3 regions of the Rhizobium ruizarguesonis genome follow, and region 3 is predicted to be linked to each of the others. Evidence: riboswitches for the same ligand, from Rfam matches in the RefSeq annotation. Region 3 holds a riboswitch; each other region holds the start of a gene.

Region 1 (4,352 bases), on a different replicon from region 3:
GGCGCCAGGGCATCAGCGCATCGCGTTGCGGCATGAAGGCGAAGGAATGCGGCGCCTGTTCCAGCGGCGCGCCTTTAAAAAGCATGCTGCCGGAATCGGGCCGAAGCGCCTGGGTCAGCAATCTAAGGACCGTCGATTTTCCGGAGCCGGACGGGCCGACGATCGAGACGAACTCGCCGCTTGCGACAGCGAGCGAAATATCGCCGAGCACCTTCATGCCGTCGAAGGACTTCGAGATGTTGCGCAATTCAACCATTCCACCGTTCATCGGCGCCGCTCCCCGGATGGTTGCCAGGGCATGATGAGGCGCTGGATCATCAGTGTCGCTCCGAAGAGGCAGAGTGTCAGCACGGCGCTGACGATGACGGCGGCGAGCACGAGATCTGGACGGAAATTGTTCTTTGCGTTGAGGATATAGATGCCGAGGCCGCGGGCGGCGCCGGCATATTCGGCAAAGATCGCGCCGACGACGGCATAGGTGATCGAGATCCGCAGACCGGCGAAGAAATAGGGCAGCGAGGAGGGAAGCCGTGCCAGGCGGAAAATGCGCCAGCGGCTCGCCTTCATCGAATTCAGCAATTCGGTGATGTCACGGTCGGTCGATTCATAGCCCTGCAGCAAGGCGACGAGCAGTGGGAAGAAGGTGACGAGCGCCACAAGCAGGATCTTCGGCAACAGGCCGAAACCGAACCAGAGGACGACGAGGGGCGCGATCGCCACCAGCGGCAGGGTCTGGCTGGTGATGAAGATCGGCAGCAATGCCCGGCGCATGAAGGGCACGAAATCCATGAGGATCGAGGCGGCGAAGGCGAAGGCAAGCGAGAGGGCGAAACCTCCGAGTGTCGCGCCGAGCGTCGGCCAGGTGTTGGCGATCAGCGCCTCGCGGTTCAGCCAGCCCTGGACGACGATGCGCGAAGGCGCCGGCAGGATGGATGGTTTGATGCCGGAAAGATCGACATAGAGTTCCCACGCCGCCAAAAAAACGCAGCCGGCAAGCAAGGCGGGTATGCCCCGGTAGAGAGCGGCGCGGAGCGCGGCAAGGCGCGGATCCGATGGTTTTGACAGTGTCATCAGCGTTCGATTTCAAGCTTTCGTCGGCTGCTGCATAATTCCTTAAATCGGAATCGATTTAAGGAATTATGCAGCAAATTTAAGGTGCTACAGCGTCCTTTGCGCGTCTGAAAATACGTGCGGCGATGTATTGGCCGACACCGTGATGTCGAGGGTCACATGCCCTTCGGGGTCGCCGAAGCGAAAGAAGGCCTCACGAATGGTGGCGAAGACCGCGCCGGCATCACCAGAAAGCCTGGTGCAGAAATTCTTGGCGCGGTCGAAAGTGCCGGAGCGCTTCAGGAAGTCGATGCAGCCATAGATCTCGTCCATATGGGTACCGGTGCCCATGACGTAGAGCGAGAATTGCGCAGCGGTCGGCTGTCCGCTCTCGGTGGTGATGTCAACGGCGGCAAGTGCGGCTCTTATGCGCTCGGCAAGCGGCTCCGCCTGGCCGGGGGAAGGGTTGACGCCGCAGATGGCGTCGTCGGGCTCGCCGGGGCAGCCGCGTGAAACCGCGGCGGACAGCACGCAATGCTCGCCGGTCCTTGCGGCGGCGACGAAAAGATCGTGCATGGCGGCGAAGAGGATGTCAGGCGGGCCGACCAGCAGTGTGGAGATGTCATCGGTCTCGATGCGCAGTCGGTCGCGATAGGGATCGAGCGCCTTGACGGCATCGAGAATGATGCCGACGAAATTGCCGGACATGGGATAGAGTGACACTTGTGCGCCTGAGAACATCTGAACCTCGCTCCGCTGGCATTACCCAGATCAGCTTTGAAGGGTCCAGAGGTTTGCACCTCACATCTCAGCCCCGGCGATACGGAGCTCCCCTGTTATTTGCGCGGAAACTATCACCGGGGTTTTCTCCCCGCAACAGCAAAATTGCGAACCCGTCCGCGCGGTCGGAATGAAGCTGAGGTGACGGAAAACACCCGGACGGAGGTCCTGCCCGGGTGTTCCCAATGGTTCCGTACCTGCCGGGAACGGAACCGGAGCTTCCTGCCTCAGGCGGCTAGCGCATAACCCCGAAAATCGGAATCGATTTTCGGAAAGGATTATGCGCAGATTCAAAGTGATAGAGCGTCCTTAGCGGGTCTAAAAGACGCGCGGCGCTCTATTCCGGCATAGGGACGATCGCTGCGGGCAGTGACGAGTGCCCGCGTCCACCATTCCAGCCTCGCCATCATCCGATCGAGCAAACGCAGTGCATCGGCGGGATTGTCGAGCCGCCCGTCCGGGTCGAAGCGGTTCCAAGGTGCGGCAAAGCTCACCGAATCGCGGATCGTGACGGCGTGGAGTTCGGCAAAGACGAGCCGCAGCTGTTCGACGGCGCGCAGGCCGCCGGATATGCCGCCATAGGAAACGAAGGCGACCGGCTTGCCCTGCCAGGGCTCGAGGAAGAAATCGATGATCGACTTCAACGAGGCGGTGAAGCTGTGATTGTATTCCGGCGTGACGATGATGAAGGCGTCGGCCATGCCAAGTCGCCCGGCGAGCCTGTCGATTTCGGGGTGCGTCATGTCACGGTTGACCGGCAGCGCGAAATCGAGCGGGTCGATGATGTCGATATCAAATTGCGGGAAGCGGACGAGCTCCTGCGTCAGCCATTTGACCACCCGGTCGCAGATGCGGCCCTCTCTCGTGCTCCCATAGATGACAGCCAGCCTGGTGGGTGTTTGCATGCGTCGCTCCTTATTGCGATTGGACTTTACGATTGCGGGAGCAAGGGTTATAAAACCTCAACTAATATTGAGGTCAAGAGGCGATGGATACAATTCCTGCAGCGCCGCTCGGCAAGCTCCTGACGGTCGGTGAAGTGGCGGAGCGCAGCGGCCTGGCCGTCTCGGCGCTGCATTTTTACGAGACCAAGGGGCTGATCTCGAGCATTCGCTCCCGCGGCAATCAGCGGCGCTATGGGCGCGATGTGCTTCGCCGGCTCGGCATCATCAAGGTGGCGCAGCGTGTCGGCATTCCGCTTTCGGAAATCCAGGCGGCGTTCGAGTCTCTGCCGCAGGGACGCACGCCGACCGTCGGCGACTGGCAGACGCTTTCGGCGCGCTGGAAGGATGATCTCGACGCGCGAATCAGGGGGCTTAGCCTGCTGCGCGACCGTCTGACCGGCTGCATCGGCTGCGGCTGCCTGTCGATCGAAAGCTGTCCGTTGCGCAATCCCTGTGACCGGCTTGGCAAAGAGGGGCCAGGCGCGCGGCTTCTGGAGACCGAAAACTAAAAGGCTGGAACTGCTCGGGAAGACCAGTCTCTCCAGGGCGGGACCTTAGTCTCCCCAGGCAGAGACCAAGTCTCTTCCGGAAAGATCGACGCCTGCCTTTCTTTCGGTCGGCGCGCTCATATGTTAAGGGCGAATGACGCAACCGGCGGCACTGTCCGCGAGGAGGACGGCTTCGTGTTCCATCCCAGACTATTCGAAAATCGCAATGTGGTCGTGACCGGCGCCGGTCGCGGCATCGGCCTTGAAGTGGCCCGGCAGTTCCTGGACTGCGGCGCGAAGGTGATCGTCCATACCGGGCGAAAGCCGGGACGCGACCTGCCGGATTTCCTGCTGACGGCTGAATCCGAAAGACGGGCGCTGCTGCTGCATGCCGATTTCTCCGCAGTCGGCGGGGCAGCGCAATTTGCTAAAGATGCTCTCGCCTTCTTCGACAAGGTCGATGTGCTCGTCAACAATGCCGGCACCATGCTTGGTCGTTTTCCCGCTGCCACACTCACCGACGCAGAATATGAGGCGGTCGTGCGGCTCAACCAGACATCGGTAGTGGCGCTGACGCGGGCGCTGCTGCCGGCATTGAAGGCGGCTGAAGGCGCTGCCATCGTCAACACGGTTTCGATTTCGGCGCTGACCGGTGGCAGCCCCGGTTCTTCGATCTATTCGGCCTCGAAAGCCTTCGTTGCGACCTATTCCAAGGCGCTTGCCCGCGAGCTTGCACCGGACGGAATCCGCGTCAATTGCGTGTCGCCAGGAACGATCGAGACGGAATTCCATGAGCGCTATTCCTCCCGCGAAAAGCTTGAGCAGACGAGAAAATCCATCCCCCTGCAGCGGCTCGGCACGGCGGAGGACTGCGCTCCCGCCTATCTGTTCCTGGCGGCTCCCTCGCTCTCGGGCTACATCACTGGACAGGTGATCGAGATCAACGGCGGTCAGCTTATCTGCTGATTTGCTTGGACCTTTTTTGGCATTTCATCACTTTTGACCAATTCGCTTTTGCGAATATGCTATTGTGCTGATCTACCTCATCGCCTCCCTTCCGAGATACAGAATGCCGTTGCCCAAACCCGAG
Region 2 (4,352 bases), on a different replicon from region 3:
AGCTCTCCTCATGCGAGCTCTCGCCCACGAAGGTGACCCCCTGAACCGTCAGCTTGGTGCGCAGCAGAGTCAAAACTCGCCGGGGATCGAGATGGGCTTCGCGGCGAAAGAACAGCCCGTGCCGGAACCGCCCGGCAAGGGAGGGTTCCAGCGCCGCGATCGCCGGCTCTTCCAGCCATTCATAACCCGTCGTGCGGCAGGCAAAGCGTCGCAGTTCACCAAGATCGCGAGCAGAGGCGACCACGAGCGTTCCGTTTCGTCGCACCTCTCCCGGCACAATTGCCTCCCATTTGTCGGCGGCGGTGAGACCGCGCATGAGTACCGCAACATCAGCACTCTCCCGCTCGCACCAGGGCGCCAACATTCCGCCCGCGAGCCACGAAGCAGCACGCCTGAAACCGTCATATGGATCGAGCACAGTGACCTCGGCATCTCGAGCGCGCAGTTCATGCGCCACCGTCAGGCCGGCAACGCCGGCCCCTTTGACAAGAACACGCATCTCATTCGCTCGTTTGCTGCAGGGTTTCTACCGGCATATAGAGGCCGCCGCCCTCGCGATAACGTGCCGCCATCGCCTCCAGTCCCTCCTTCTGCGCTTCGGCGCGGATATCGTGCGAGATGCGCATCGAGCAGAATTTCGGTCCGCACATGGAGCAGAAATGCGCGACCTTGTGCGCCTCCTTCGGCAGCGTCTCGTCGTGGAAGCTGCGGGCGGTTTCGGGGTCCAGCGAGAGGTTGAACTGATCCTCCCAGCGGAATTCGAAACGGGCACGCGAGAGCGCGTCATCGCGCAGCTGTGCCGCCGGATGCCCCTTGGCGAGATCGGCGGCGTGAGCCGCTATCTTGTAGGTGATGACGCCTACCTTCACGTCGTTGCGGTCGGGAAGCCCCAGATGCTCCTTGGGCGTGACGTAGCAGAGCATCGCCGTGCCGAACCAGCCGATCATCGCTGCGCCTATCCCAGAGGTGATGTGATCGTAACCCGGCGCGATATCGGTCGTCAGCGGCCCGAGCGTGTAGAAAGGCGCCTCGCCGCAGACTTCGAGCTGCTTGTCCATGTTCTCCTTGATCTTGTGCATCGGCACATGGCCGGGGCCTTCGATCATCACCTGGCAGTCTTTCGCCCAGGCGACCTTGGTCAGCTCTCCCAGTGTTTCCAGTTCGGCGAACTGCGCCGCATCATTCGCGTCAGCGATCGAGCCGGGGCGCAGGCCATCGCCGAGCGAGAAGGAGACGTCATAGGCGCGGCAGATGTCGCAGATCTCCTCGAAATGCTCGTAGAGGAAGCTTTCGCGGTGATGACGGAGACACCACTTCGCCATGATCGAACCGCCGCGCGAGACAATGCCGGTCACCCGGTTGACGGTGAGCGGGATGTAGTGAAGCCGCACGCCGGCATGGATGGTGAAATAGTCGACGCCCTGTTCGGCCTGTTCGATCAACGTGTCGCGATACACCTCCCAGCTCAGGTTCTCGGCAATGCCCTCGACCTTCTCCAGCGCCTGATAGAGCGGCACGGTACCGATCGGCACCGGCGAATTGCGGATGATCCATTCGCGGATGTTGTGGATGTTGCGGCCGGTGGAGAGATCCATGACGGTATCGGCGCCCCAGCGGGCCGCCCAGACCATCTTCTCAACCTCCTCCGCCATCGATGAGGTGACGGCGGAGTTGCCGATATTGGCGTTGATCTTCACCAGAAAATTGCGGCCGATGATCATCGGTTCGGCTTCCGGATGGTTGATGTTGGCGGGGATGATCGCCCGACCCGCCGCCACTTCCTGCCGGACGAATTCCGCCGTCACATGGTCGGGAATATGGGCGCCGAAGCTCTCGCCGCTGCGGACCATGGCTTCGGCCCTCGCTTTGGGGCCGAGATTTTCGCGGATGGCGATGAACTCCATTTCCGGCGTGATGATACCGGCGCGCGCATAGGCGAACTGGGTGACGGCCTTGCCGTCCTTTGCGCGCAGCGGCTGGCGTAGCGCGGGGAATTCAGGCGTCAGCCTTTCGCCGCTGGCAAAGCCGTTGTCTTCGGGACGGACATGGCCCTGATAGGCCTCGACGTCGCCGCGGGCGAGAACCCAGTCGCGTCGCAGTGAGGGCAGCCCCTGTTCGATACGGATCTCGGCGCCGTCGATCGTATAGGGGCCGGAGGAGTCGTAGACGACAACGGGCGGCTCGCCCGATGTCGGATGCAGGCTGATTTCGCGCATCGGCACGCAAATGTCGGGATGGATGTCCCCGCGAATGTAGATCTTCCTGGATGCCGGCAAGGGGCCGGTGGTGACGGTTGGGGTGATATTCTTTGCGGCGATATTCATGGTTTGAGGCTCCAAGTTTGAGTTTGGAGACCCAGTCCTCAGCCGGAATGATGGAAAGACGCCGGCACGGATTCCACGCGTGAATCCGAAACCTCTCGAGCGCTTGCACCGTCCCTACGCCAGTATGAACTGGATCAGGTTCAACGGGTCACTGCGCGCGATAGCAGTATCTCAGCCCCTTGCCGGGACCCCCCTGGTGAATGCAAAAAAGGGTAGAGGCTTGCCGAGGGGACTGTCAAGCGACAATCTGCGACGGCTTGGAGTCAGGTTACACTCAGGCTACCGTGCGTGGTCGCCGCGATCAAACGAATCGACAAGTCAGTCGCCCGACCGGCACGCTTCCGCAAGGCAGGCGCTCTTGTCGCATGCCGTGGCTGTCGATTTTTATCCCGCGCAGTTCAGCAAGTATGCTGAGTACCGAAGCGCTATTGAGAAAGCAGGCGCGGAACTGGAAAGTCTAGTACTTTGTCCGTGTAGCTTTCGACCAAGGCGCTAAACGGCTTGCCATCTCGAAGTTTCAGTATGGCACGATGTTCGAGCAGGAACGGCGGCAGGCTGAGGGAACTTGTTTCATGCGCTGTTAAGCCCTCCATGTCCCAGCCTTCGGATAGAGGGGACCAGAGCAACATGGCAGACAGGTTTGTGCGAGTGAAATTAAGAGCCTGAACGGCTCTGCCAAACGCGATATCGCTGGTCTTCAAAGCCTGATTCATCTCTGCAGTTAATTTTGCGGGTACATACCAATTGTCGGCTTCCGACAAGATGCGGTCGCCGCAGACCAGGCGGACGCGGCGATAAGCGATCAGCTCACCGGGTCCGACGGTCAGAAGTTCACGGATGTGCTCATCGGCGGGCTTGTCTTGCCCGCCCACACGCTGAGCTACAATCTTAGAACCTTCCGGTGCGAGCTTGTGCGCGGCGCACCAGCGATCAAGGGTCAACGTAGCACTGGCGTTACTCAGGAGATTGGCATTCAAGGTCTGAAGGACCGCAAGCGCTTCCACTCGAGATGTCGGCGAGTTCAGCCACTGAGACCCTATAGACGGTTCTTGCGCAATTGCGATCTGGGTGCCCAGGACGATGGCAGTCGCTGCAAGTGCGGCGATGCGAATGCGTTTCGAAGAACAAAATGACACGGAGAACGAATCCTTTCTGCAGTAAATTTGATGGGCGAACCCTGCGCGTCAAATTTCCTTGATTTTGGCAGGCGAGCGCGCGTTGTCAGCGTATTTGATGCCAGCAGCAAGATTTGAACTGCGCCTTGCGGGTACCGTTTAACGGTCGGGTTCCCGATAGACTTTCATACCATCTTCCGATGTTCCTGCCGTGCTGGTTCACACCTGTTGAAGCCTGTGTGCCCGAGCCGTCCTTTGCTTGCGTCGCATCAAGGTCGTTCATGATATCCTCCATCCGCTCGCCGACCTGTTGTTGGAGTTTGCAAGCGTTGGCGACCGAGCCGGCGCTTCCATCCTGGAATATGGAAACCTGATAGACGTGGATTTCAAAGGAGGAACGTGGCGGCCGGTCCAAATTCTCCCAATTCACTTAACGGTTTAGCGCCTTTGTCGTCCTCTCGCTCGTTGCGGGATGTTCATACAGCTGGATCGGATAGAATAGGTAGCAACCGAAAGCAAAATCCAGGAGCAATTGTTCGAAAAAGGTCTTCTTCGTCGACGCAGAGCCCTCCTGCCGGTCGAGTGACAATTGTAGACCAGGCAGCGACACGCCGTCGATGGTTGCCAGCCGCAGATGCGAATAGCCAAGGCGCTTGTCTGATTTCTTTTGGTGATCCATGTCGTCGTGCTCCTTGTGCAAGCCTCCCGACGATGACGTCGCCGGCAAGATTTCGGCATTCATGGGAAAGAATCTTCCTGTTGCACTGTCGTAACTCGTCATAACAGGACACTTGATGAAAACGACAAGCAACGCAACAGATGTGCCGGATATATTTTAAAGTATATCGTTTCAAATTTGGCAGATCTCATTTTCTATTGTAGGAAATCCGTGAGTTGTGGAATATATTATTGT
Region 3 (4,352 bases):
GCGCATCAGCGAGATCGTCGACCAGCCGAACTGGGTGGTTTCCTTCTACTTCCCGAGGATCGTGTTCGCGTGAACGAAGCCATGCCCGCCGCAGCACCGGTGCTCAGCCTTCGCAATCTGAGCGTCGATGCCCGCACACCCGAAGGCCGCAAGCCGGTGCTGCAGGATGTCAGCTTCGCGCTTGCAAGCGGCGAAACGCTCTGCATTGCCGGCGAATCCGGTTCCGGCAAGTCGGTCACCTCGCTGTCGATCATGGGGCTCTTGCCGAAGGCCTCGCTGAAGGTCGCCTCCGGCAGCGTGCTGCTTGGCGAGCGCGACCTGCTCAGGCTTTCCGACCGGGCGATGCGCAGCGTGCGCGGCGGCGATATCGCCATGGTGTTCCAGGAGCCGATGACCTCGCTGAACCCGGTCATGTCGGTCGGCAACCAGCTGACCGAGGCAATCCGCGCGCACCAGGGCAGCGACAATGCCGAGGCGGTGGCACTGAAGATGCTCGATGCCGTGCAGATCACCGAGCCGGCCCGGCGGCTGAAGCAATATCCGCACGAGCTTTCCGGCGGCATGCGCCAGCGGGTGATGATCGCCATGGCGCTCTCCTGCCGGCCGAAGGTGCTGATTGCCGACGAGCCGACGACGGCACTCGACGTCACCGTGCAGGCGCAAATCCTCAGGCTGATGCGCGAGTTGAAGCGCGAATTCGGCGCCTCGATCATCCTGATCACTCACGACATGGGCGTTGTCGCCGAAATGGCCGATCGCGTCGTCATCATGCAGAATGGCAGGATCGTCGAGCAGGGAACGGCGCTCGCCGTCTTCCAGCGGCCGAAGGAAGCCTATACGCAGCAATTGCTGGCCGCCGTCCCGCGGCTCGGCGCGCTTGCCGGCACCGATCATCCACCGCGCATCACGCAGCGCGCCGTCGAGACGCTGCATCCGGACCGCACGCCGGTTCTGAACGTGCGCGACCTCACCGTCACCTATGGCAATGCCGCAAGCCGGTTTTTCAAGGGCAAGCCGCCGGTTGCAGCCGTAGACGGCGTCTCCTTCGATATCCTGCCGGGTGAAACGCTAGGTCTCGTCGGCGAAAGCGGCTCGGGCAAATCGACGACAGGCAAGGCCGTGCTCGGCCTCATCCCCTTCAAGGGCAATGTCCTGATCGACGGCCGCAATATCGCCGGCCTCAGCCAGCGCGAGATGCGGCCCGTGCGCCGCTCGGCGCAGATGATCTTCCAGGATCCCTATGCCTCGCTCGACCCGCGCATGGCCGTCGGCAAGGCGATCGGCGAACCGATGCTCATCCACGGCATCGGCAACCACAGCGAACGGCAAGACCGCGTCGCCGAACTGCTGCGCCGGGTCGGCCTGACGCCTGATGCAGCGACGCGCTATCCGCACGAGTTTTCAGGCGGCCAGCGCCAGCGCATCTGCATCGCCCGGGCGCTGGCACTGGAGCCAAAGCTGATCGTCGCCGACGAGAGCGTCGCAGCGCTTGACGTCTCCGTCCGCGCCCGGGTGCTCGACCTGCTGCTCGAACTGCAGGAAACCATGGGGCTCGCTTATCTCTTCATCTCCCACGACATGGCCGTCGTCGAGCGCATGTCCCACAACGTCGCCGTCATGCGCGCCGGCCGCATCATCGAAACCGGCACGCGGCGGGATATCTTCGAGAACCCGAGGGATGACTATACCCGCGCGCTGATCGCCGCGGTTCCGATCCCCGATCCGGAGGTCTATCGCGGCAGGGAAGCGCATGCGTGATTGAAGGTTTGAGACTGACTAGAATGTCGACGAGGAGCGCCTCGTCGGCTGACCGCGTTTCGTAAAAGAGACGCGCCGCCGCGCCGGTCGCAGGATTGTCATTTTCGAGGTGACATCAGCCCCGTTCTCTGCGAAAAAGAGCGCGATGAGAGACAGGGGCGTTCGTCGACCGACGGGCTGAGAAGCACCCTTCGAACCTGAACCGGATAATGCCGGCGGAGGGAGTCGCTCGGGGTCGCGGCACAGCCCGCACGAACCGCCCCGTGCCCGCCCCCGCCTGAAAGGGGCCACATGCAGACCAAGACCACACCAGGAGCGATGCTGAAGGCGATGCGCGAGAAGCCGCCGCTCGTTCAATGCATCACCAATTACGTCGCCATGAACATCGCCGCAAATGTTCTGCTTGCATCAGGCGCCTCGCCCGCCATGGTGCATGCCGCAGAAGAAGCCGGCGAGTTCGCCGGGATCGCCAGTGCGCTGACAATCAATATCGGCACGCTGTCGACGCAATGGATCGACGGCATGCAGGCGGCGGCGAAGGCGGCGACGTCAGCCGGCAAACCCTGGGTGCTCGATCCGGTCGCCCATTATGCCACTGCCTTCCGCCGCAACGCGGTCGCCGACCTCCTGGCGCTCCGTCCAGCCATCATCCGCGGCAACGCTTCCGAAATCATCGCGTTGGCCGGCGGAGAGAGCCGTGGCCAGGGGGTCGACAGCCGCGATCCGGTCGAACAGGCGGAAGGTTCGGCGCGATGGCTCGCTGAGCGTCAGCGGGCGGTCGTCGCCGTTACCGGCGCCGTCGATTTCGTCACCGACGGCGAGCGGGCCGTGCGCATCGAAGGCGGCTCGGCCTTGATGCCGCAAGTCACAGCACTCGGCTGCTCGCTCACCTGCCTCGTCGGCGCCTTTGCCGCGACGGCACCTGAGGATATCTTCGGCGCGACGGTTGCGGCACTTGCAACCTTTGCCATCGCCGGCGAGGAGGCAGCACTTGGGGCGGCCGGCCCCGGCTCCTTCTCCTGGCGCTTCCTCGATGCGCTGGCCGCGCTCGACGCCGAAACGCTTGACGCCAGGGCAAGGATATCGGCCGCATGAAGGCCTTCGACCTTTCGCTCTATCTCGTCCTTGACCCCGATCTCTGCGCCGGGATCGGCATGGTCGAAACCGCGCGCCTTGCCGTTGCCGGCGGCGCCACCATGGTGCAACTGCGCGACAAACATGCCGGCACCATCGGGATGATCGAGACCGGCCGTGCCTTGAAACAGGCGCTGAATGGGACCGGCGCCCTTCTCATCGTCAACGACGATGTCGAGGCGGCAATCGCCATCGGCGCCGACGGGTTGCATATCGGCCAGGAGGACATGGATGCGATGAGAGCGCGGACGATGATCGGCCCCGACATGATCCTTGGCCTGTCGGTCGAGAACGAGGCGCTCGCCGGTGCCGTCGATCCTGATCTCATCGACTACACCGGCGTCGGGCCAGTGTTTGCGACGCCGACCAAGGCCGACCACAAGCAGCCGATCGGTTTTGACGGTCTTGCCAAGCTGGTGAAGGCCTCGCCAGTGCCGTCGGTCGCGATCGGCGGGCTCAAGGCGGATCATGTCGCCCAAGTGTTCGCCGCCGGCGCCAAGGGGCTTGCCGTCGTTTCCGCCATCTGCGGCACGCCCGACCCGGAAGCGGCCACGCGCCGCATCGCCGCAGAAATTCGAAAGGTCAGCGCATGATCCGCAACGTTCTCTCGATCGCCGGCTCCGATCCCTCGGGCGGCGCCGGCATCCAGGCCGATCTCAAGGCCTTTTCCGCCCGCGGCGTCTACGGCATGGCGGTGCTGACCGCGCTGACGGCGCAGAACACGCAAGGTGTCAGCGGCGTGCATCTGGTGCCGCCGCAATTCGTCGCCGACCAGATCAATGCCGTCTTTGCCGATGTCCGCGTCGATGCCGTCAAGATCGGCATGATCGCCAATGCCGGCATCGCCGATGCCGTTGCCGGTGCGCTGTCGGACCACCGCGACATTCCGATCGTCATCGATCCGGTCATGATCGCCAAGGGTGGAGCCGCCCTGCTTGCGCCCGAAGCGGTCGACGTATTGACCCGCCGGCTGCTGCCGCTTGCCACACTTCTGACCCCGAACCTGCCCGAAGCCGCCGCCCTGCTGCACCAGCCGGTGGCGACAAACCGCGCTGACATGGCGGCGCAGGCCGAGCGCCTGCGCGCACTTGGCCCGGTCGCGGTGCTGGTCAAGGGCGGCCATCTCGACAGCGACGAGAGCCCTGACGTGCTTGCCACGGCCGCCGGCCTGCACTGGTTCGAAGCCAGGCGCGTGCCGACCAAAAACACCCACGGCACCGGCTGCACGCTGTCCAGCGCGCTGGCGGCCGAACTCGCCAAGGGCGCTTCGGCGCAGGAGGCGGTCGCCATCGCGAAGGACTACCTCGCCGGCGCGGTCGCGGCTGCCGGAAGCCTCACCGTCGGCTCCGGCCACGGCCCGGTGCAGCATTTTCATGCGCTCTGGAAACACGGCATATAAGCGCTCGCTCAGCGAACATGCCGCCAATCGAAAACGGCCCGGCCTTCCCGGGCCGTTTTTG

What was found. A riboswitch is a leader RNA that binds a small molecule or an ion and turns the genes downstream of it on or off. The one in region 3 is predicted to bind thiamine pyrophosphate.
Region 1: another riboswitch for thiamine pyrophosphate. It lies ahead of J3P73_RS22770 (YkoF family thiamine/hydroxymethylpyrimidine-binding protein); the one in region 3 lies ahead of thiM (hydroxyethylthiazole kinase).
Region 2: another riboswitch for thiamine pyrophosphate. It lies ahead of thiC (phosphomethylpyrimidine synthase ThiC); the one in region 3 lies ahead of thiM (hydroxyethylthiazole kinase).

The regions. Positions count from the first base shown of each region.
Region 1 covers NZ_CP071678.1:4,656,395-4,660,746, reverse strand. Annotated here, with positions in the region: gene J3P73_RS22780 (ABC transporter ATP-binding protein) at 1-268, opposite strand, end outside; gene J3P73_RS22775 (ABC transporter permease) at 265-1,071, opposite strand; gene J3P73_RS22770 (YkoF family thiamine/hydroxymethylpyrimidine-binding protein) at 1,159-1,791, opposite strand; TPP riboswitch at 1,782-1,895, opposite strand; gene J3P73_RS22765 (NADPH-dependent FMN reductase) at 2,121-2,735, opposite strand; gene soxR (redox-sensitive transcriptional activator SoxR) at 2,819-3,283, shown strand; gene J3P73_RS22755 (SDR family NAD(P)-dependent oxidoreductase) at 3,458-4,228, shown strand; gene J3P73_RS22750 (ArsR/SmtB family transcription factor) at 4,332-4,352, shown strand, end outside.
Region 2 covers NZ_CP071682.1:433,260-437,611, reverse strand. Annotated here, with positions in the region: gene thiO (glycine oxidase ThiO) at 1-499, opposite strand, end outside; gene thiC (phosphomethylpyrimidine synthase ThiC) at 501-2,324, opposite strand; TPP riboswitch at 2,418-2,529, opposite strand; gene J3P73_RS36305 (hypothetical protein) at 2,750-3,460, opposite strand; gene J3P73_RS36300 (hypothetical protein) at 3,546-3,722, opposite strand; gene J3P73_RS36295 (hypothetical protein) at 3,870-4,181, opposite strand.
Region 3 covers NZ_CP071680.1:482,887-487,238, reverse strand. Annotated here, with positions in the region: gene J3P73_RS30375 (acetamidase/formamidase family protein) at 1-73, shown strand, start outside; gene J3P73_RS30370 (ABC transporter ATP-binding protein) at 70-1,758, shown strand; TPP riboswitch at 1,903-1,999, shown strand; gene thiM (hydroxyethylthiazole kinase) at 2,050-2,853, shown strand; gene thiE (thiamine phosphate synthase) at 2,850-3,485, shown strand; gene thiD (bifunctional hydroxymethylpyrimidine kinase/phosphomethylpyrimidine kinase) at 3,482-4,291, shown strand.